Regions from separate parts of the Neglectibacter caecimuris genome, predicted to be linked through region 1. Evidence: a T-box and tRNA genes for the amino acid it is inferred to sense, from the RefSeq annotation. Region 1 holds a T-box; the other holds one or more tRNA genes.
What was found. The T-box of region 1 lies ahead of U8T64_RS13380 (valine--tRNA ligase). A T-box ahead of a tRNA ligase gene usually reads a tRNA of that ligase, here a tRNA-Val.
Positions count from the first base shown of each region.

Region 2: it encodes a tRNA-Val, which carries the amino acid that the T-box ahead of U8T64_RS13380 (valine--tRNA ligase) is inferred to sense. The anticodon was not compared.

Region 1 is NZ_JAWXXK010000012.1:41,239-52,123, forward strand. Features, by position in the region: gene U8T64_RS13360 (ABC transporter ATP-binding protein) at 1-1,600, opposite strand, end outside; gene U8T64_RS13365 (ABC transporter ATP-binding protein) at 1,796-3,823, opposite strand; gene cfr (23S rRNA (adenine(2503)-C(8))-methyltransferase Cfr) at 4,783-5,829, shown strand; gene U8T64_RS13375 (glycoside hydrolase family 130 protein) at 6,086-7,090, opposite strand; T-box leader at 7,312-7,574, shown strand; gene U8T64_RS13380 (valine--tRNA ligase) at 7,635-9,986, shown strand; gene U8T64_RS13385 (helix-turn-helix domain-containing protein) at 10,368-10,885, opposite strand, start outside.
Region 2 is NZ_JAWXXK010000001.1:438,140-449,024, reverse strand. Features, by position in the region: gene recQ (DNA helicase RecQ) at 1-1,378, opposite strand, end outside; gene alr (alanine racemase) at 1,490-2,677, opposite strand; gene U8T64_RS02025 (phosphoribosylformylglycinamidine synthase) at 3,190-6,939, opposite strand; gene U8T64_RS02020 (glycosyltransferase family 2 protein) at 7,110-8,372, opposite strand; tRNA gene U8T64_RS02015 (tRNA-Val) at 8,680-8,756, shown strand; gene U8T64_RS02010 (hypothetical protein) at 9,385-10,116, opposite strand; gene U8T64_RS02005 (S8 family serine peptidase) at 10,559-10,885, shown strand, end outside.

The sequences.
Region 1 (10,885 bases):
TTTCGGTATCGATGGAGGCGGTGGCTTCGTCCAGCACAAAGATCTTGGGGTTCGCCAGCACCGCTCTGGCAAAGGAAACCAGCTGCTTTTCTCCGGTGGAGAGCTGGCCGCCGCCCTCGCCCACATCGCTGTCATAGCCGTGATCCATGCGCGTGATAAAATCGTGAGCGTTTACCAGCTTTGCCGCGGCGATAATTTCCTCATCAGTGGCGTCCAGCCGGCCATAGCGGATATTTTCCTTCACCGAGCCGGAAAACAAATGGGGCGTTTGCAGCACATAGCCGATATTGCTGTGCAGCCACAGCATACTGCGCTCCTTGTAGTCTCTGCCATCGATCAAAATTTTGCCTTCCGTGGGCTCAAAGAACCGGCAGGCCAAGTTGACCAGAGTGGATTTTCCCGCTCCCGTTTCGCCTACAATAGCCACAGTAGTACCGGCGGGCACTTCTAAATTAAAGTGCTCCAGCACATTTTCCGTGCCGTCCGGATAGCGGAAGGTCACATCGTCGAAGGTGATGCGCCCCTGAAGGGGCTCCCAGTTTTCCCGCTTGGGGTCTAAGGACGTGCCGTATTTTTCAATGACCTCCGGCGTGTCGGTGATCTCCGGCTCCATCTCCAGCAGGGCCGTAACGCGCTCGATATTGGCCTGGGTGGAAATGAAGTTGGAAATGGTTCCGGCCAGGTTCTGCACCGGGTCCGCAATGATCAACGCATAGTTCACAAAGATGGTCAGCTCGCCGATGGTGATAAAATCCCCCAGCACCATGGTGCCGCCGCCGGTGATCACAAGGCTCACCGCCAGGGCGGTAAGCAAGCCGATCAGAGGCACATACACCGCGCTGAGCATGACGGAGCGAATGGTGGTGCTTTTCATGCGTCCGGTAACTTCCTTGAAGTTTTCCGTGTTTTTATCCTCGATCACCAGGGTTTTCGAGGTTTTCGCCCCGGAAATGCCTTCGTTGTAGTGGCGGGTGATTTCGGCGTTTATCTTTCTTACCTGGCGGTTCACCGCCAGAATGCGCTTCTGAAAATACAGAGTCAGAAGCACAATGAAAGGAACCACCGCAATGACCAGCAGCGCCAGCTTCCAGTTCAGAACCAGCATGACCGCCATACAGCCCAGCACGTAAATGCCGCTGTAGAACACATCTACAAGGCTCCAGGCCAAAGCATCGCTGATCCGGCTGCTGTCGCTCATCACCCGGGCCATGATGGTGCCAACCGGAGTCTGGTTGTAGTAGGAAAAGCTCAAGGTCTGCAAATGGGTAAACAGCTTTTCCCGCATGTCCCTGTTCAGCCGGACCTCCACCCCAATGCCGGTACGGCCCATCAGCATGGTAGAGCAGGTAACGACCAGCACCAGCAGTAAGTACAGCAGGCCAAAGGGCAAAAGCCCTTCGTGGCTGCGGGGGGTGATAAAATTGTCCACCGCGTAGCCTGTCATCAGCGTATAGCCGATATCAATGGCGGCGGAAACGATCATCACCGTGACCAGCAGCGCCATTTTCTTTTTATAGGGTTTCAAAAAAGGAAGCATTTTCCCCCATATCTTCAGGGAAGAAACCTTGTCCTTTTTTGTTTCCTGCGTCATATGTTCCATGTATCATACCATCGCCCCTGCCAACGCAAAGGCTTCCTTTCTCTAACAGCTAACTACTAACTACTTTTCAGGAGGGAATCCCGTTTACGGGATTTTTATATCTAAACGTATTTAAGGGGTAAAGAAGTCAAGCCGCTTTGCGGCTTTGTGCTTCTTGCGAAGCAAAAGAGAAGCGCTTCGCGCTTCAGGGCTTCTTTAGGAGGGAATCCCGTTTACGGGATTCCCTTTTTGCATATCAAAGATACGCTTATAGATCCCGTCCTGCCGGATCAGCTCCTGATGGGTGCCCATTTGCGAGACCCTGCCATGATCCAGCACCAGGATCTGGTCGGCGTTCATCAGGGTGGTGATCCGGTGGGCGATCAGGATCGTGGTGCCATGTACGTTTTCCTTGATGGACTGGCGGATCTTCTGGTCGGTCTCCATATCCACCGCGGAAAGGGAATCGTCAAAGATCTTGATGGGCGTATCCTGCATCAACATTCTGGCAATAGCCACACGCTGCTTCTGGCCGCCGGAAATGGTAACGCCCCGCTCGCCGATAGGCGTTTCATAGCCCTGGGCGAAGTTTTCAATGGCGTCGTCGATCACCGCCAGCCTGGCGTAATGCCGCACGGTCTCAATATCCTGGCGGGAAGCGCCGTCGGCAATGCTTTCCCGGAAGGTCTTGGAAAACAGGAAGGGCTCCTGCAGCACGATACCGATGTTTTTCCGCAGGTGAGAGCGCCTGATCTTTCGGATATCCACACCGTCCACCGTGATCGTACCCGCGCCCTCGGGCAGATCATAAAGGCGGTCCAACAGGTACATCAGGGTAGATTTTCCGCTGCCTGTGGCCCCTAAAATGCCAAAGGTGCTTCCGGCCTTGATGGTAAAGGACACATCGTCCAGCACGCCGGTATTGCTGTCGGGATAATGGAAGCTCACGTGGTCAAACACAATATCGCCCCGCACATCGGGCTCCTGGGGGTCGGGACAGTCCTGCTCCTCCTCCGCGTCCAGAATGTCAAAAAGGCGGGTAGAGCTGATGGATGTTTTGGAAAGCTCGCCCAACAGGCGGCCCAAGCTGCGGGTGGGCCAGACCAGCATGGAATTGTAGGCGGTGAAGGCAAGGTATTCGCCCTCTGTCAGGCTGCCGTTTTCCACGAAAAACACGCCAGCCACCAGCACCACCAGCACCTGAAGCCCGGCAAGAAAATCGCCAAGTCCCCAGTTTACACCCATGATATTTCCAAGCTTCACCCAATAATCCGTATACTCCCGGTTCTTTTTCGTAAACCGATCGATCTCAAACCGCTCTCTGCCAAAGGCCCGCACCACCCGGACGCCGGTGAGGTTTTCCTGCACCATGGCGGTCAGCTCGCCCTCGGTCTCGTCCGCCTTCTGGAACCGCTTGCCCTGAATGATGAAAAACACCAGGGAGGCTCCTACGGAAAGGGGAATAAAGCACAGCACAATGAAAGAAAGCTGAGCGTTCATGGAAAACATAAGCCCCAGGGAAACCACCATCAGAAGCAGCACGCGAATACAGCCCATCAGCTGATCCGTAACAAAATTGCGCACCAGATCCAGGTCATTGGTACAGCGCTGAATGATCTCCCCGGTCTGGTGAGAATTGTGCCAGGCATAGGGCAGCCTTTGAATGTGGTCAAACAGGGTGTTGCGGATCCTCGCCACCGTACTCTCGCAGGCCTTGGCAAGGTTCATGCGGTAGGCATAGTTGGAAAGGCCTGAAATCACCGCGAACAACAGCGCCACACCCGCGCAAATGACGATATGCGTGCGCAGCATTTCCCTGCCGCCGATGGAATCGATCAAGCTTACCAAAAAGCCGGGCAGGTTAAAGGGATTGTCATTGATGACCGAATCCACCGTCACCCGAATGACCTGCGGGGTCATATAGTTCGCGATCACGGAAACAACGATCATCAAAAGCGTTACTACAAAATTTTTCCGGTATCCTTTTGTAAAGGGGAAAAACCGCAGTATACTGGATTTTTTCTGTTTTTCTTTCCGAAGCTCTTTCATAAAAGTAGTATTGTTCTCTCCTCTCCCGGATCGCCGGGAGCAGCAGCCCCGCCGGACGATCCTTCGTATTTCATGCTGATGGCCTGTGCCGTTCAAAAATGAATCCCCAAAGCCGGGCAGCGCAAAATATCCGGCTGTTAAAAAAGGGGCGGCGGCAGACTTTCCCCCCGAAAGCCTGCCGTCCCCCCAGGGCATCCTTTTTCTTTTCCATGCGTAGCCAGACGGCGCAAATTTGAACCCGCTGAAAACAGGCGATATATTGCCGCTTTTCAGTTTATCGGCCTAGGCAGGCGCCAGCCTGCCGTCGTTCTCTGCACTGAAAATCAACAACATCTCACCAGTTTTCAGTTCGAAGAAGTTTTGCCGGAGTGGATTTTTGTCCAACCTAGGCAAAAGCGGAGTGAATCCTTTCGGATTCACGAGCATTTTAACAACGGGCGGGCGAAAATACGCCCGGCAAAACCGTGGTTCAAATTCGCGCCGTCTGGCTACAAGAACGTGCGTTGCGCACAAATGTGCCGCACATGTTATATACATGGAAAAAGGCAAGCCAACAAGGAAGGATATCTATTCGATATCCTTCTGCGCCGGACAGGAGTTCACGGTTCCTTCCGGCATTTGGTAACGACGGTATTTTCACTCTACCACGTCAGGGCGGAAAAGTCAACAGGTTCTTTTGTAAAAACATCTTCCGAAAAAGCCCGGCTGTTTTTACTTGCAATTCCTTTTTTACTATGCTATACTCGGAAAAGACTGAAAGAAAAACGAGGACGGAGAAATGCGACAGTACTTTGCTTACCTGTGAAACTCACACCGCAGTTCGCGGTGGTTTTTTCCGTGTAAGAAAGGTCCTGTCTCTCCCTGTTTCTCGCTGACGCCACCGTTTTGGGCGGCGTAGCATGAAAACCAGGCTGTGAGAAGGTGCCTTCTCACAGCCTTTTCTTTTTGTCGTTTTCCTGAAAGGAGGAGCCGTCATGTTAATTTCTTCCCGCAAAGTCGTCGTCTGCCGCTTCCGGCAGACAAAGCCGGTTTTTCCGGCGGCCTTTGCCTGCCTTATCTTATCATAAGCGTCAACCGCGATGATCGCGCAGCGATTATTTTAAGAGCCGGAAGATCGGTGCCTTGTACTTCAATCTGTAAAAGGAGAACCGATCATGACAAAATTAGAACAATGCAAGGAGCTTTTGGGCTGCTGGGAGCAGCCTGATTACCGATACCGCCAGATCCTTCAGGCGGTGTTTCACCGAAGGATCTCCCGGTTTCAGGAGATGACCGTTCTGCCCGCCGGGCTGCGGGACAGGCTGACACAAGAGCTGGGGGAAACCGTTCTCACCCTGCGCCCGGTCCACGAAAGTCTTTCCGGCCAGGCGGATAAGCTGCTGTTTGCCCTGGAGGACGGCGAACGGGTGGAGGCTGTGCGCCTTCACTATCGCAAGGGCTGGGAATCCTTCTGCATTTCCTCCCAATGCGGGTGCGCCTTCGGCTGTAAATTCTGCGCCACAGGCGGCATGGGCAAAAGGCGGGATCTCACCGCCTGGGAGATCGTGGAGCAGCTTTTATACTTCCATTTGCAGGGCCATACGCTCCACAGCGTTTCCTTTATGGGCATGGGCGAGCCCTTCGCAAACCCGCACCTGTTTTCCGCCCTTTCCCTGTTGACAGACCCCGCCCTTTTTGGCCTGAGCCAGCGCAGGATCACGGTTTCCACTGTAGGCGTGCTGCCGGGGATCCGGCGGCTTACCCTGGAATACCCCCAGGTGAACCTGGCCTATTCCCTGCACGCCCCTGCTCCGGAGCTGCGAAAAAGGCTGATGCCTGTGGAGCGCCGCTGGCCCATGGAGCAGGTCCTTGCCGCCCTGAACGCCCATATCCGCCGCACCAACCGCCGGGTATTTCTGGCCTATATCCTGCTGAAAAACCTGAACGACAGCACCGCCCACGCCAGAAGGCTGGGGCAGCTGCTTCGGCGGAATCCCCGGGAACTTCCCCTGTATCATATTGACCTGATCCCCTATAACGCGGCAGAGCGCGCCGGAGAGCTTTTCACCTCACCGGAGCCCCAGCGCGTCCGGGAATTCCTGCGGGTGCTGCGGCAAATGGGCATCAGCTGCTCCGCCCGCACCCAGTTCGGCTCCGATATCTCCGCCGCCTGCGGCCAGCTGTGCGCGGAAGAAAAGCAGCCGTTGGAGATCAAAAATTAGTTGTGGGGTGTTTGTGCCCTTAGGCTCCCCTTGCTCCGCAAGGGGAGCTGTCAGCCGAAGGCTGACTGAGGGGATTATAACCAGCGATTCTATCCTGCTTTCTGCGTGTGACTATCCCTTCCACCGTTCTCGCCTCTCCGCCTGATTTATCATTTAGTTTATCAAAAAATACCCGCTGAGAAGCCCTTGCTCCTCAGCGGGTATTTTTTGCGCGCTTCACAAATGACGACTCTTTTGCGAAGCGGCTTCCTGTCAATTATTTATTTTCCTGGTCGCCTACGTTCATGGGATACTTTCTCATATAGGAGAACAGCTCGTCCACGGTGGTAAAGGCAAGGCCTGTTACGGTATCGGCAGCGCCATAGTAAATGGTGATGCGCCCGGTCTCCGGGTCTGTGAGGGTGGCGCAGGGGAAGGTGACGTTGGGCACGTCTCCGGTAAGCTCATACTGCTCTTCCGGCCCGAACACATAGAAGTTGCAGCGCTCCTTTACGATCCAGGGGCGGTCGATATCCAGAAGGGCCACGCCGAAGCGGTAGACAAAGCCGTTGCAGGAATTCAGCACGCCGTGATAGATCATCAGCCAGCCCTCATCGGTCTCAATGGGGGTGGGGCCGGGGCCTACCTTCTTGCTCTGCCAGCCGTTGGCGGTGCCAAACAGCCAGCGGTGCTTCCCCCAGTAGCACAGGTCGGGGCTCTCGCTGTAGAAAATATCTCCGAAGGGAGTGTGGCCGGTATCGCTGGGGCGGCTGACCATAGCAAAGTTGCCGTTTATTTTCCGGGGGAACAGCACGCCGTTGCGGTTATAGGGCAAAAACGCGTTTTCCAGCTGGTGGAAGGTTTTGAAATCCTCTGTCCAGCCAATGCCGATGGTGGGGCCGTGGTAACCGTTGCACCAGGTGATATAATACTTTCCGTCGATCAGGCACACCCGGGGATCATAACGGTACTCCTTGCGGGTAACCTCTTTCTCGCCTTCGAACACGATGGGATCGGGGTTGATGTCCCAGTGAATGCCGTCTTTGGAGAAGCCGGCAAAGATATCCATTTCCACGCCTCTGTTATCGCAGCGGAACACGCCCGCATAAGCGTCGCCGAATACCACCACGGCGGAATTGAAAATGCTGTTGGAGGTGGGGATTGCGTCTCTCTGAATAATAGGGTTTTCCGTGTAGCGCCACACGGGCTTATCGTACCCCGCGGGCTTGTCCTGCCAGGGCATGTTGGGTAAGGCCGGTCTGCCGATGATCTTTGCCATAATTAGAGCTCCTCTCTGATTTTGCGTGGAGGCTGGCTGTTCCAGCTCCTGAATTCAGTATAACACCCTTTTCCTGGAAAAGAAAGGGAAAAATGTGCGGTATTTTGCTTTTTGATAGAGATTTCCCTGTACCGCTCCAAAAGTTTCCGCTTGACAAATTTCCATTCCTGTGGTAAACCTGAAAGCACGGCGATGGGAAACAGAGTATTTCGCCGAATAACAGAGCAAAGGCTGAGAAGAGGAGGAGTACGCGATCCCCCGAAGCAGAGAGAGAAGGCGGTTGGTGCAAGCCTTCGTGAAGGGAACGCGGAAGTAGCCTCGGAGCTGCGGCCCCAAAGGGGATGACCCCCCTGAGTAGGCGCCGCCGGAACAGTTTCCGCCGTTACAGGGAAAGCCGTATCGGGCCCTTTGGCCCCGCACGGAAATGAGCGCGGGAGCTTTGCCTCCCGAACTTAGGTGGTACCGCGGAATTTCTTTCGCCCTAAGCAGTAAAGCTGCTTAGGGCGTTTTTTGTTTCCCACCTATTTTTGAGAAAGAGGGTCATTTTATGGAAAAGCGTTACGATTTTCACAGCTGGGAGCCTGCCATGCAGGCACTTTGGGAAAAAGAAGGGATCTATCGGTTCGATCCCAACAGGGAGGGAAAGCTTTATTCCATCGACACCCCTCCGCCCACCGTCAGCGGCAGCCTGCACATCGGCCATCTGTTTTCCTACACCCAGGCGGAGATGATCGCCCGGTTTCACCGAATGCGGGGCGAAAACGTGTACTATCCCTTCGGCTTTGACGATAACGGCCTGCCCACCGAGCGGCTGGTGGAGCGGGAGCAGGGCCTTCGGGCCAGAGACCTGCCCCGCCGGGAGTTTATCGAAAAGTGCCGGGAAACCGCCGCCCGGTACGAAAAAGCCTTTCGGGAGCTTTTTTCCTCCATGGGCTTTTCCGTAGACTGGAGCCTGCAATACGAAACCGCTTCCCCGGAAACGCGCAGGCTTTCTCAGGCTTTGTTTCTGGAGCTTGCCCGGGAGGGAAAAGCCGTCTGCCGGGAGGCCCCGGTGCTGTGGTGTACCCAGTGCCGCACCTCCATTGCCCAAGCGGAGCTGGAAACCCGGGAAACAGACTCTGTTTTTTACACCCTTCCCTTTTCCTGCGGCGAAGAGCTTTTGCCCGTGGCCACCACCCGCCCGGAGCTGCTTTATGGCTGCGTGTGCCTGCTGATCCACCCGGAAAACAAGCAGTACCAAAACTACTTGGGAAAAACGGCGAAGGTGCCCCTTTACGGCTTTGAGATCCCCATTCTGCCGGACGAAAAGGCGGACCCGGAAAAAGGCACCGGCATTGTGATGTGCGCCACCTTCGGAGACAGCACCGACGCCCAGTGGGTGGAGGAGCATCAGCTTCCCATACGAAAGGTGCTTTTGCCGGAGGGCGTTTTCGCCCCCGAAGTGCCGAAGCTTGCCGGGCTTTCCGTCAGGGAAGGAAGAAAAGAGATCGTAAAACTTCTGGAGGAAGCCGGGCTGATCCTTCAGCGGGAACCCATTTCCCACACCGTGGCGGTGCACGAACGGTGCGGCACCCCGGTGGAAATTTTACCCTCCCGGCAATGGTATATCCGCGTTCTGCCGGAGCGGGAAGGGCTTAGGGAAGCAGCGGAAGAGATCTGCTGGCGCCCGGCGCAAATGAAGGACCGGTATCTGGATTGGGTGGAAAACCTGAAATGGGATTGGTGCGTTTCCCGCCAGCGGTACTACGGCGTTCCCTTCCCGGTATGGTACTGCAAAAGCTGCGGAAAGCCCGCGTTCGCTGAAGAAGCTTCCCTGCCCATAGACCCCATGGAAACACCTTATGAGGGCAAATGTGCCTGCGGCTGTACAGAATTTCTGCCGGAAACCGCCGTACTGGACACCTGGGCTACTTCTTCTATCACGCCCCTGCTCCACAAAAGCCGGGGCCTTGCGGAATATCCCATGACCATGCGCACCCACGCCCACGAGATCATTCGCACCTGGACTTTCTATTCCATTGCCCGCAGCCTGTTCCACACCGGAAAGCTGCCCTGGAAGGAGCTGATGATCACCGGCTTCGTGCTGGCGAAGAAGGGAGAAAAAATCAGCAAATCCAAGGGAAACGGAGCGGACCCCTCCGCCCTCATCGGAGAGCACTCGGCAGACGCCCTTCGGCTGTGGACGGCAAACGCCCGCCTGGGAACAGATTCCTTTTTCTCCCCGGCGGAGCTGCAGCCGGAAAAGCGCCTGCTCACAAAGTTGTGGAACGCCGCCCGATTCGCCGCCTCCCTGCTGGAGGATTTTTCCCCCGCCGATTCCCCCGCCCCGCCGCTTCCGGCAGACCGCTGGCTTCTGGCCCGGCGGGACGAAACGCTGTGCGCCGCCGTTTCCCTTTTGGAGCAGTACGAGGCGGGCCAGGCCAGAAAGGAGATCGACCGGTTTTTCTGGAACGATTTCTGCGATACCTATATCGAGCTTGTAAAGGACAGGCTGTATTCCCCGGAAAAACAAAAGGAGCAGCCCCGCAGGGCTGCCCAATACGCGCTGTACCACGGCCTGTTTTCCGTTTTGCAGCTGTACGCTCCCTTCGCTCCTCACATTACGGAGGCGATCTATCAGGAGCTTTTCCGCAAAAACAGACAGGAGCTTTCCCTGCACCAGACCCGCTGGCCACGCCCCGAGGCCCCAGATCAGCGGCTGCTGCGCTTCGGCGAATGTATCAAAAACGGTCTCTCCGCCATGCGCAAGGAAAAAACCGAGCAGGGCCTTTCCCTGCGGGCGGAAATCGACTGCTTCTCCCTGCAAGCGGAAAAGGATCTCCTCCCCCTGCTTCAGGAAAGCGAGGGAGACCTCCTTGCCTGCGCAAGGGCGAAAAGGTTGGAGCTCCAGTACTTGTGAAGCTTCTCAACGAGGAAGAGAAAAGAAAAATGAGGAATGAAGGGCAAGAGATTAGTCCGATAAATTGGAATTTGCAGCCTACCGCTGCACCCACTCGTGAAGCTGTTTGGTGCGGGAAATCGGTTTCTGACCCGACCAATAGTGATTCGCTTATTTTTCTCCTGTCATTCTGAACGAAGTGAAGAATCTCGCCCTTTTCCCTTCTATTCAGGAAATGAAGGACGAGATTCTTCGTTCCTCAGAATGACAAAAGTGAGAACTCGCCCCTCTCTAACGACTAACAACTAATAGCTAACGACTAGTTCGCTAAACTATAATTTATCGCTTTCCTTCCGGTTGGATTAGGAATTACCCTCCCACTTCACACATATCCGCCGCTTTCTAGCTCCTTCTTTTTTCCCCTTTTCTCAGCAGGAAAAAGGCAGCTGCCAACGCCCCCAGGTACAGCGCCAGGAACAGGGCGGTCATTGGAAGTTCCGCGGGATAGGGGCAAAGCCGTCTTTCCAGAAGAAAGCTCGCCGCCATGGATACCGGTAAGAACAGGCCCAGGGCCCAATTCAGAAGCTTCAGAAAAAAAGGGGCTTCCTGACGGCAGATCAGCTTCCCCGCAAAGTACCAAACAACGCCCGCCGTTTGGAAAGTCAGTCCCATCCAAATGGCGGGGTCGGCCTGCTGTTCGTACCATTCCGCAAAAGCGGCGAAAAGCCCAATGGCCATAAGACCTGCGGAACACACATACTGCACCTGCCCCACTGTTTTCCGGCAGGGCTCTCGGGCCGCGGGCAAAGCGGGCTGGGGCTCCGCGGCGTCTTTCAGCAAATAATCGGTGGTCACGCCGAACACCTCGCTGAGCGCGATCACCTTATCCAGCTCCGGGACGGATTCCTCCAGCTCCCATT
Region 2 (10,885 bases), on a different contig from region 1:
GCAGTTTGTGCAGCCCCAGCTCCAGCACCCGCTTTTCCCTGCTGCCGCACAGGGTGCGGACAATGAGGGTGGCCCCCACATAATAGCCCAGTTTTTCCCTGATCGCCAGGATACCTTGCACGAGCTTTCGCGCCTCCTCCGAAATGTCCCGTTCCCGGTAGTCGGTAAGGCAGTTGCCGCAGTTGCCGCAGGTATCTGGGCCCTTTTGGCCGAAATAGCGCAAAATTTTATGGCGGAGGCAGGTTTTTGCCGTGCAGTAGCGCACCATTTGCTCCAGCCTGTGATAATCCTTCTGCCGTACCTCCTCCTGCTGCGCCGGGGTAAGCTCTTCGTTTCCGCTGTTCTGGATCAGATACCGGGCCGTGGCGACGTCTCCGGCGGAGTACAGCAGAATGCAGTCCGCGGGGTTGCCGTCCCGCCCGGCCCGGCCCGCCTCCTGATAATAGGCTTCCATGCTCTTCGGCATATTGTAGTGAAGGACAAAGCTCACATTGGATTTGTCGATGCCCATGCCAAAGGCGTTGGTGGCCACCATGACAGTCTTCCGGTCGAACTGAAAATCCTCCTGGTTTTCTTTCCGCTCCTCGTCAGGAAGCCCGGCATGGTATTTTGCGGCGGGAACGCCCTTGGCGCAGAGCAGCTCGTACACCGCCTCCACCGTTTTTCGAGTGGAGCAGTAAACAATGCCGCTTTGATCCGTTCTCCGGGAAAGCAGACTCAGCAGCGCCTCCGGCTTTTTGCGGGGCGTCTGTACATCGAAGAAGAGGTTTGGCCGGTCAAAGCCGGTCAGCTCCGTAAGGGGCGATCTCAGCTCCAGCAGGCGAATGATATCCTCCCGCACGGGGGCGGTGGCGGTGGCGGTAAGGGCGGCCACCGGGGGCCGGTGAGGCAGGGCGCTGAGAAATTCCGCGATCTTTAAGTAGCTGGGGCGAAAATCTTGCCCCCATTGGGAAATACAGTGGGCTTCGTCCACCGCGAAAAGGGAAAGGGGCAACCCTTTGGCGGTTTCCAAAAAGTCCGCCGTCATCAGGCGCTCCGGCGCCACATAGACAATTTTATATTGCCGCTGCCGAACGTTTGCCGTGGCGTGCCGCAGCTGGCCAGGGGTCAGCGAACTGTTCAGATAGGCGGCGCTGACTCCCGCGTTTTTCAGGGCGGCCACCTGATCCTTCATCAGGGAGATCAGGGGAGAAACCACAAAGGTGACCCCCGGCAGGAGCAGGGCGGGGATCTGGTAGCACAGGGATTTCCCGCCGCCGGTGGGCATGATCCCCAAAATATCCCGCCCGCCGAGAAGCCCGTCGATCAGCTTTTCCTGGCCGGGCCGAAACTCCGTATAGCCGAAATAGGTCTCCAGAGCCCCGTACTTGTCCATCATAAAGCACCGCTTTCTTTTTCTATCATTTCTGCACATAAGACAGGGAACCTCTAAACTCTGCCATTTTTGCACGATTTGAGTGTTTAGAGGTTCCCTTTTGAATACTGGTCTTTAAATCAACTGGTTATAAATACTGTCTACCTTGCCGTGCTTCAGGTAGACTCGGGGGACGCGCTTGGAGAGGGCGCAGATCACCTCATAGCCGATGGTGCCCTCCCGGGCAGCCAGTTCGCCGGCGGTGATCTCCTCTTCGCCGTCTCTGCCGATGAGGGTCACCAGGTCGTCGATTTTTACGTCTTCCAAAGCGGAAACGTCCGCCATCAGCTGGTCCATGCAGATCCGGCCCAAAATGGGGCAGCGCTTGCCGTGGATCAGCACCTGAGCGCCGCCGGGGGCCAGACGGCGGGGGTAGCCGTCCGCGTAGCCGATGGGAATGGTGGCTACCCGCAGCGCCTTGTCCGCCGTAAATTCTCTTCCGTAGCTGACGGTAGCCCCGGCCTGAATGGTTTTCACATGGGACACCACCGAATACAGGGAAAGGGCGGGAGAAAGGGAAGGGCGGTTCCGCAGCTCATCGGAGGGGTACAGGCCGTAAATGACGATGCCCGCCCGCACCAGGTCCAGGTGGGAGAGAGGATAGTCGAAGATGGCGGCGGAATTGGCGCAGTGACGCACTTCAAAGGAAAGGCCCTCCCGCAGCAGGGCCTCGATCATTTCCTTGAAGCAGCCGAATTGGCGCATGGTGAAGGCGTCTCCCTCCCTGCCGTCGTCGGACACGGCAAAATGGGTGAAAATGCCCTCCGGATACAGCCCGGGCAGAGAACAGACGGCCTTGATCTGCTCCACGGCGCCCTCGTCCCGGTTGATATCCTGAAAATAGAAGCCCAGGCGGCTCATGCCGGTATCGACCTTCACATGGATCTTCACCGTTACGCCGGCTTCGAAGGCGTGGCGGGAAAGCTCCCCTGCGTATTCGGGAGAATAAACGCACTGGGAAATATTGTGCCCGGACAGGGTTTTTGCTTCCTCGGCGGGAGTAAAGCCCAGCACCAGAATGGGCTTCTCGATGCCGGAAAGCCGAAGCTGCAAGGCCTCCTCCAGATTGGAAACGGCGAACCAGTCCGCCCCCAAGGTCTCATATTCCTTTGCCATGCGCACGGCCCCGTGGCCGTAAGCGTCTGCCTTTACCACACAGCACACCCCGGCGTTTGGGTGGGCGGCCCGGCGCACCGCCTGAAAATTGCGTGCCACAGCGTCCAGGTCGATCTCCGCCCAGGTTCTTCTGAGGATTTCCTTCATTTTGTCACCCCGGATTTTAGTAGTGAGTAGTGAGTAGTTAGTTGTTAGAGAAGGGCGAGTTCTCCTTTCCGTTGTCATTACTGAGGAAAAGAAGCTTCGCTTCTTTACGAAGAATCTCGCTCTCAATTCCAGGGCAAAAGGACAAAGGACGAGATTCTTCACAAGAAAGCAAAGCTTGCTTTGCTTTTTGTTCAGTAATGACAGATGGGAAGAAAGCGGCTTACCGATAAATTGCATTGCCCTTCGGCTCCACTTATCTATAAGGGGAGCTGTCAGCCTTCGGCTGACTGAGAGGATTGAAATCCAGCGATTTGATGCGGCTTTCTGTGCAAGCCCGATCCCTTCCGTCATGCTTACGCATGCCACCTCCCCTTGTAAACAAGGGGAGGCTAAGGGCAAATAGATTCCAATTTATCGCTCAGTTTGCGGTCGGGTCAGAAACCGATTTCCCGTACCAGGCAGCTTCACGAGTGCAGGCAACACAAGTGTTGCCTGCGGCGGCTCGCCGCCCGTTACTTAAAATATTTTACGCCGGACTCAAAGAGAAGTTGATCCTTTTTGCCGGGAACATTTTTGTAGAGATCTTTTCCCTTTCGCTCGGAATGGCCCATTTTGCCGAGAATTCTGCCGTCGGGGCTGGTGATGCCCTCAATGGCGCACACAGAGCCGTTGGGGTTCCAAAGGGTCTCCCCGCACACCGTACCGTTGGGGTCCACATACTGGGTGGCGATCTGCCCGTTTTCCACCAGCCGCTTCAGGGTGGCGTCGTCCGCCACAAAGCGGCCCTCACCGTGAGAAACGGGAATGGTGTGGAGCTCTCCGACGGTCACCCCCGCCAGCCAGGGAGATTTTACGCTGGTGATCCTGGTGTATGCCATACGGGACACATGGCGGCCGATGGCGTTGAAGGTCAGGGTGGGGTCATTTTCCTTGGGTTCTGTGATCTTTCCATAGGGGACCAGGCCCAGCTTGATCAGGGCCTGGAAGCCGTTGCAGATGCCCAGCATCAGGCCGTCCCGCTGCTCCAGCAGGTCGGTGACCGCCTGAGCCAGCTTGGGGTTGCGGAAGGTGGTAGCAATAAACTTGCCGGAGCCCTCCGGCTCGTCCCCGCCGGAGAAGCCGCCGGGAAGCATGATGATCTGCGCCCGGCGAATGGCCTGCTCCATGCGGTCGATGGTTTCCTCAATATCCTTGGGGGTGAGGTTTTTCACCACCAGAATTTCAGTTTCCGCGCCTGCCTTCCGGAAGGCCCGGGCGCTGTCTACCTCGCAGTTGGTGCCGGGGAAGGCGGGAATAAACACCCGGGGCCTGGCCGTTTTGATGGCAGGGGCCTTCTGCTCCCGGCGTTCCCACAGGGGGATATCCGCTGTAAGCCTGCCGGGCTCCGCGGAATTGGGGAAGATCTTCTCCAAAGTGCCGTTCCAGGCGTCGATCAGCTGGTCAATGCCGATCTTCTCCCCTTCCAGCTCCACCATGCCCGTGCCGGTGGTACGGCCCAGCACCGCGCCGCGGCTGTAATGGAGCTCGGCCTCGCTGGAAAGCTCAATGACCAGCGCCCCGGCCTTGGGGGCAAACAGCGCTTCTCTGGAAAGGCCTTTTTCAAATTTGAAGCCCAGCTTTTCGCCGAAGCACATTTTCAGCACACAGGCGGCTGCGCCGCCCTCCCGCACCACACCGGCGGAAAGAATATCCCCTGCCTCCATGTGGCGCAGAACAGAACGGTAATATGCTTTTAGCCCGTCCCAATCCGGCGTGCCGTCCGCCCGTTCCGGAATGGGGAGCAGCACTACTTTAGCGCCGGGATGCTTCAGAGAGGCGGAAAGGGTTTTGCTGGCCTTTGTCATGGCTACGGCAAAGCTGACCAGGGTGGGGGGCACGTCCAGCTGCTCAAAGGAGCCGGACATACTGTCCTTGCCGCCGATGGCCGGCAGCCCCAGCCCCAGCTGGGCGGACAGTGCCCCCAGTAAGGCCGCGGCAGGCTTTCCCCACCGGGCGGGGTCCTCGTGAAGGCGCTCAAAGTATTCCTGGAAGGTAAGCCGGGCCTTTAAGGGGTCCGCCCCTACGGCGGCCAGCTTTGACAGGCTTTCCACCACGGCGTACTGGGCCCCCAGGAAGGGGGAATACCGGGCAATGCCGGGAATATAGCCATAGGACATGGCGGTGCAGTCGTCGGTTTCTCCCTCCAGCAGGGGGATCTTCGCCACCATGGCCTCCTCGGGGGTCAACTGATACCGGCCCGCGAAGGGCATCAGTACCGTGGAAGCGCCGATGCTGGAATCGAACCGTTCCGAAAGGCCCTTCTGGCCGCAGACCTGCAGCCGGGAAAGGTTTTTCTTCAAAGCCTCCGCGGCGGATAAGCCCCGCAACTGCTCCGGTACGGCACTGCGGTAGTTTTCTCCTTGGGGCGCGGAAATTTTTGCACGGGCGTTCTGGGTAACGCCATTGGTATCCAAAAAGGCGCGGGACAGATCCACGATCCGGTCTCCCCGCCATTCCATTTTCAGCCGGGGTTCTTCGGTGACCGCAGCCACCGCCTGGGCATCCAGGTTTTCCTCAGAGGCAAGGGCGCAAAACCGCTCCGCGTCCTCCGGGGCCACCACCACCGCCATGCGCTCCTGAGATTCGGAAATGGCAAGCTCAGTGCCGTCCAGGCCCTGATACTTTTTGGGTACCCGATCCAGATCGATCTCAAGGCCCGGGGCCAGCTCTCCGATGGCAACGCACACGCCGCCCGCGCCGAAATCGTTGCAGCGCTTGACGAGCCTTGCGGCCTCCGCGTTGCGAAACAGCCGCTGAAGCTTCCGTTCGGTAGGTGGATTTCCCTTTTGCACCTCGGCGCCGCAGACCTCCACGGATTTTTCCGTGTGGGCCTTGCTGGAGCCGGTGGCGCCGCCGATGCCGTCCCGGCCGGTAGCGCCGCCCAGCAGAAGAATGGTATCTCCGGGGGCGGGCTCCTCCCGGCGGACATTTGCCTTGGGGGAAGCGCCGATCACCGCGCCGATTTCCATGCGCTTTGCCACATAGCCGGGATCGTAAAGCTCTGTGACCTGTCCTGTGGCAAGGCCGATCTGATTGCCATAGGAGGAATAGCCGGCGGCGGCCCCGGTGGTGATCTTCCGGGTAGGCAGCTTACCGTGTAAAGTCTTTTCAAAGGGAACGGTAGGATCACCGGAGCCCGTGACGCGCATAGCCTGGTACACATAGGCACGCCCGGAAAGGGGGTCCCGAATGGCACCGCCCAGGCAGGTGGCCGCGCCGCCGAAGGGCTCGATCTCCGTGGGGTGGTTGTGGGTCTCATTCTTAAACTGAATGAGCCAGGTTTCCGTTTTGCCGTCTACGGTAATGGGGGCCTCAATAGAGCAGGCGTTGATTTCCTCGCTGACGTCCAGATCCGGCACCAGGCCCTGTTTGCGAAGGGACTTTCCGCCGATGGTGGCCATGTCCATCAGGCAGACGGGCTTGTCCTTTCCGGCGTACAGCTCCTCCCGGACAGTGAGATATTGCTTCAGGGCGGCCTCCACCGCATCGTGAAGGGGCCCGGCCTCGATCTCGATCTCGTCTAAACGGGTCAGGAAGGTGGTGTGGCGGCAGTGGTCGCTCCAATAGGTATCGATCACCCGCAGCTCCGTTACAGTGGGGTCCCGTTTTTCCTCGTTCCGGAAATAGGTCTGGCAGAAAAGCAGGTCGGAAAGGGTCATGGCAAAGCCCATGGAATCGAAATACCGCTTCATTTCGTCTTCCTTCCACTGAATAAAGCCGGAAACGCGGGCCACGTTTTCCGGAACGGCGGCGTCAAGCTCCAGGGTTTCGGGCTTTTCCATGGAGGCAACGCGGGATTCCACCGGGTTCACCAGATAGGCCTTGATCTTTTCAAATTCCCCATCGGAAACCTGTCCCTTTACGCCGATGACCTTGGCGGAAAGCACGGCGGGGCGCTCTCCCTGAGTGAGAAACTGCACGCATTGGGCGGCGGAATCCGCCCGCTGGTCATACTGGCCGGGCAGGTATTCCATGGCGAAGGTCCGGTATTCTCCGGGTAGGCGGAACTCCTCTCCGTACACGGTATCCACATTGGGTTCGGAAAGAATGGTGCGGGCTGCCGCCTGAAACTGCTCCGGGCTCAGCCCGGAAACGTCGTAGCGGTTGAGAATGCGTACCTCCTCCACGCCGGAAATGCCCAAGTTTCCCGTAAGATCCGCCTTGAGGTGAGAGGCCTCGATATCGTATCCCTTTTTCTTTTCCACAAAAACTCTCGTTACCATGCTGCCGGTTCCCCTTTTTTATGAGAATTTGATTCGGTTCCCTTTTCAAAATTTTGAAAAGGGAACACAGAAAATAGCAACGACATTTGTCGTTGCTATTGTATCACAAAAGCTTTTTTGTGGAAACAAAATTCCACTTTTTTTAGAAAAGTTCTCTGTTCTACACAAAATCATTTCTGAGAGGGATCGCTCAAATCTCCAATGGACACCGCCACCGAGTGGCGAATAGGCTTCCACTCCACATTGCCAAATACCGCCAGCAGCATGGCAATACCGAAGGTGAAAACAAAGAGGGGAAAGGTAAAGGCGTAAAGCACCCGTTTCCGGCGGGAGCAGCGGATCCGCTTCCGCTCGGTCACAAGGGGCATCAGGCCCATGAGAAACAGCACGCCGTAGGAGTTTACCAGGGCGCTGATCACGGAAAAGGCGAAAAGCCCCATTTCATGGCGGGCGGAAACCATGCCCACAAAGAACATGACCGTGTTTACCAGAAAGCTCAAAACGGTCAACACCGCCGCGGGAATGGTGTTCATCAACATATCGTAGCAGGCAAAGCGGCCGGTGGCGGTAAGGGTGTGCAGCAGATCCCCGCCGTGCTCCGCAATGACCTGAAAATAGCCTTTGATCCACCGGGAACGCTGGCGAAGGGACTGCTTAAAGCTGCTGGGCTGTTCATCGTACAGAACGGCGTCGCCGCAATAGGCGATCTTTTCTCCCCGGATCACCATTTCCGCGGTAAATTCCAGATCCTCCGTCAGGCAGAACCAATCCCAGCCGCCCTGCTCCTTCAAAATGCTGTCGGCGAACAGAAAGCCGGTGCCGGACACGGCGCAGCCGATATTCAGCGTATCCCTGGGGCGGTTCAGATATTCGGATTCCCGCAAGAACCATAAGCCGTACCCGGCGGTGATCCAGTTATCCTCAAAATTTTTAGTGTTTCGGTAGCCGGTGACCACCCGGTGACCGGAGGAAAACACCTTGTTCATTTCCGCAATGTAATGGGGGTCCAGAAGGTTATCGGCGTCAAAGACAAAATAGCCGTCATAGCGCTTTTCCCCGTGCTCCTCCTGAAGCTTTCCCAAAAGGAACGCCAGGGCAAAGCCCTTGCCCACCTGGGCCTTGTTCTGCCGCTGATAGACCATAGCCCCGTGGGAGGCCGCCACCTGAGCGGTACTGTCGGTACAGTTATCCGCCACCACATAGGTGTCAATGAGCTCCGCGGGGTACTCTTGCCCCCGAATGCTGTCCAACAGCTGACCGATCACGGCCTGTTCGTTCCGGGCGGCAATGAGCACCGCGTACCGGCACAGCTTCCGCGTCTGAAACCGGCGGCGTTTTCCGGAAAGCCGCACAATGGCGAACACAGCCTGGTAGAAGCAGCAGGCGGCAAAAATGGCCGCCAGCGCGAAATTTATGTAAGAAAGTGTTTTCATAATTGGAAATACCCCTCTTTCTTTTGCCGAACCTTTCTGTTCAGAACAAGTACCGCCGCATGGCAGCTGCTCTAAGTATTTCAGAAAAATTTCAAAAAATTTTCAACCGCACCCGCAATTTTAACAATATCCAGCGTCCAGTATAGCAGAAAATTTACCATAAGGATATTGGAAAAGTCTAAAAAAGAACAGAACGATTTTCTTAAAAATTTATGACGAATGAGGCATTTTTGAAAATTTTCCGGGAAAACAGGAAATAGGACTTGCTTTTTTCCGAAGAATCGTGTAAGATAATACAGCAATATTTGGGCGCTTAGCTCAGCTGGCTAGAGCACCTGCTTGACGTGCAGGGGGTCAGCGGTTCAAGTCCGTTAGCGCCCACCAAAAGTCGAAGAGAGGACCCTGCGTCCTCCCTTCGATTTTTTTGCTAGCGGACTTGAACCGTAAGACGGTTTGCCAGTTTGGAAATTGCCCCGGTGGGACAATTTTAGGGCAAAATGGCGCGGAAGCTATGCTTCAAGCCATGCCGGTGCGCAGCACAGGCGTCCGTTAGCGCCCACCAAAAGAAACCCGCTTAAACATTGAGTTTTTGCGGGTTTTCTCTTTATAAATAACACTCTTAATAACACACTTTTATTTTTCGGCGGTTTTTTCCGGGGTTAATATTCTTTGGAAAAGGCCAGTTATCATGCCGCTTATATCCTGTATGGTTTTCTTTGATCGTCCCATTGCCGCCGCTTTCTCAAGAATATTCTAAATATCCCCATCGCAGAGATCGGGAGTTTTCTTTTTGCCAAGGTTTGGGACGATCTACACCCGCCCAATGCTTTCCACGTGCTTATATTCCGTGGCGCTGAGGATTTCTTTGCTTTCCGTTTTGGGATTGTTCATAAAAGGCCGCTACCCGTTCCCCAGTAGGGCTGATCCCGTGGTCAAGCTATGCGTCCGCTTCCCGCTCTTTTTTACGGTGAAAACGCCGCTATGAGCCTCTGGCGGGACGTTGTCGCTATTTTCACATTGCTTTGCTGCGTTCATAGAGATATTCCGGCGCTATATCGATTTCTCCATTATTCCACACAGGAACGCCATAATCCAGGTACACGCCTTGGAAAACATCGGGATTTTTGAGTGGTGCATAGCAGGGCTTTTCCATCAGCGGCTTGCAGAGCCCCAGTCGCCAGGTTCCCCGGGGAAGGGAGGCCCGCAGGCTTCTGTCCGGCTCCACGTTCTCTGTAAGGTCCCGCAGCTCTCCCGTGGTCTGTTCCACGGCGGTAACGCTGAGAAGCGTGTCCTCGGGAAGAGAGGGGGCGTCCTCCACCGCCAGGCCGAAGGGCCCGGAACTCTTGCGGTTGGGGGCCTGCAGAAACGCGCCGGTATCCAGGCTGATTTCCCCTCCGGCAAGTTCCTGGCCGCGATAGCAGAGCCCCTGACGGCGCAGCTCCAGGGGAGCGTTCTTCATGGCCCCGTTGGCAAAGCCCGTGGGGAAATGACTGTCGTCCAAGATCCAGACCTTCATGCCCCGCCGCTTGGCTTCGTCCAAAATAATATCCACATCCTGCCACCACCGGGGGCCGCGGTAGTCGGGGTGGGGGCGGCTTTCCAGGCACACCGCGCCGATGCCGCAGGAATGAATAGCCCTCATGTAATCCCGCAGAACAGCCTCCTTTTCTCCGTGAAGCCAGAAAAAGGGCAGAATGTGGTTTTCGGTTTTTTCGCTTAGCAGAGCGTGAACCACAGTATTCATAAGCTATTTCTCCTTTTGCGCGCCATGCGGGCAGACTTTTTTACATTATAGAAGAAATGTCCGAAAAAATCCAGCGCCGCTTGGCTGGTTTTTTCTCAACAGAAAACAAAAAGTTACAAAAGAGAAGGAAAAGAAAATATTTTGCAGTTTTAACTTTGATAACTTGCAAAAACTGGCAAACAACCCTTGACAAAAGAATGAAACAGGTGTAATATATAACATTGTTCAGGGGCGCTAGCAAGGTTTTCTCAGTTGTCGATATTCTGGGAGATTTCATTTTTCTTCCTGCATTTTGACGTTAAAAATCTCAGGCGTTATACTGACAGTAGAATGGTACCGTTACAGCCCAGCGCTGGAGGTATAAAAATGATTGCCTTGCAGTCATTGGAGTTGGCGTGCTTTGCGCGCGGAAAAAGACAGGAGGAAGTGCAATGGACAAAAAGTGTGGAAACGTCTTTTGGCGGTGCTGCTCAGCGCGGCTCTGCTGATCGGCGCCATGCCTGTGGCTCTTGCGGCAGAAGCCGGGGAAGACGGCCAGTGGACATGGGAGCAAACAGACAACAGCACGGTAACGGCTGCTTTGAGCCGTCAGTCCGTGGCCGAAAAGGAAGAAGAGCCGCCCTATGCGGAGGGAGAAACGGTTCGTGTGTCCATCGTGTTGGAGGATAAACCTACCCTGCTGCGGTTCCCCAAGGCGGCGGACGGCGACATCGCCTCCAATACCGCGGCGAAAACCTATCGCAGCAAGCTGGAAGCCCAGCAGGACGCT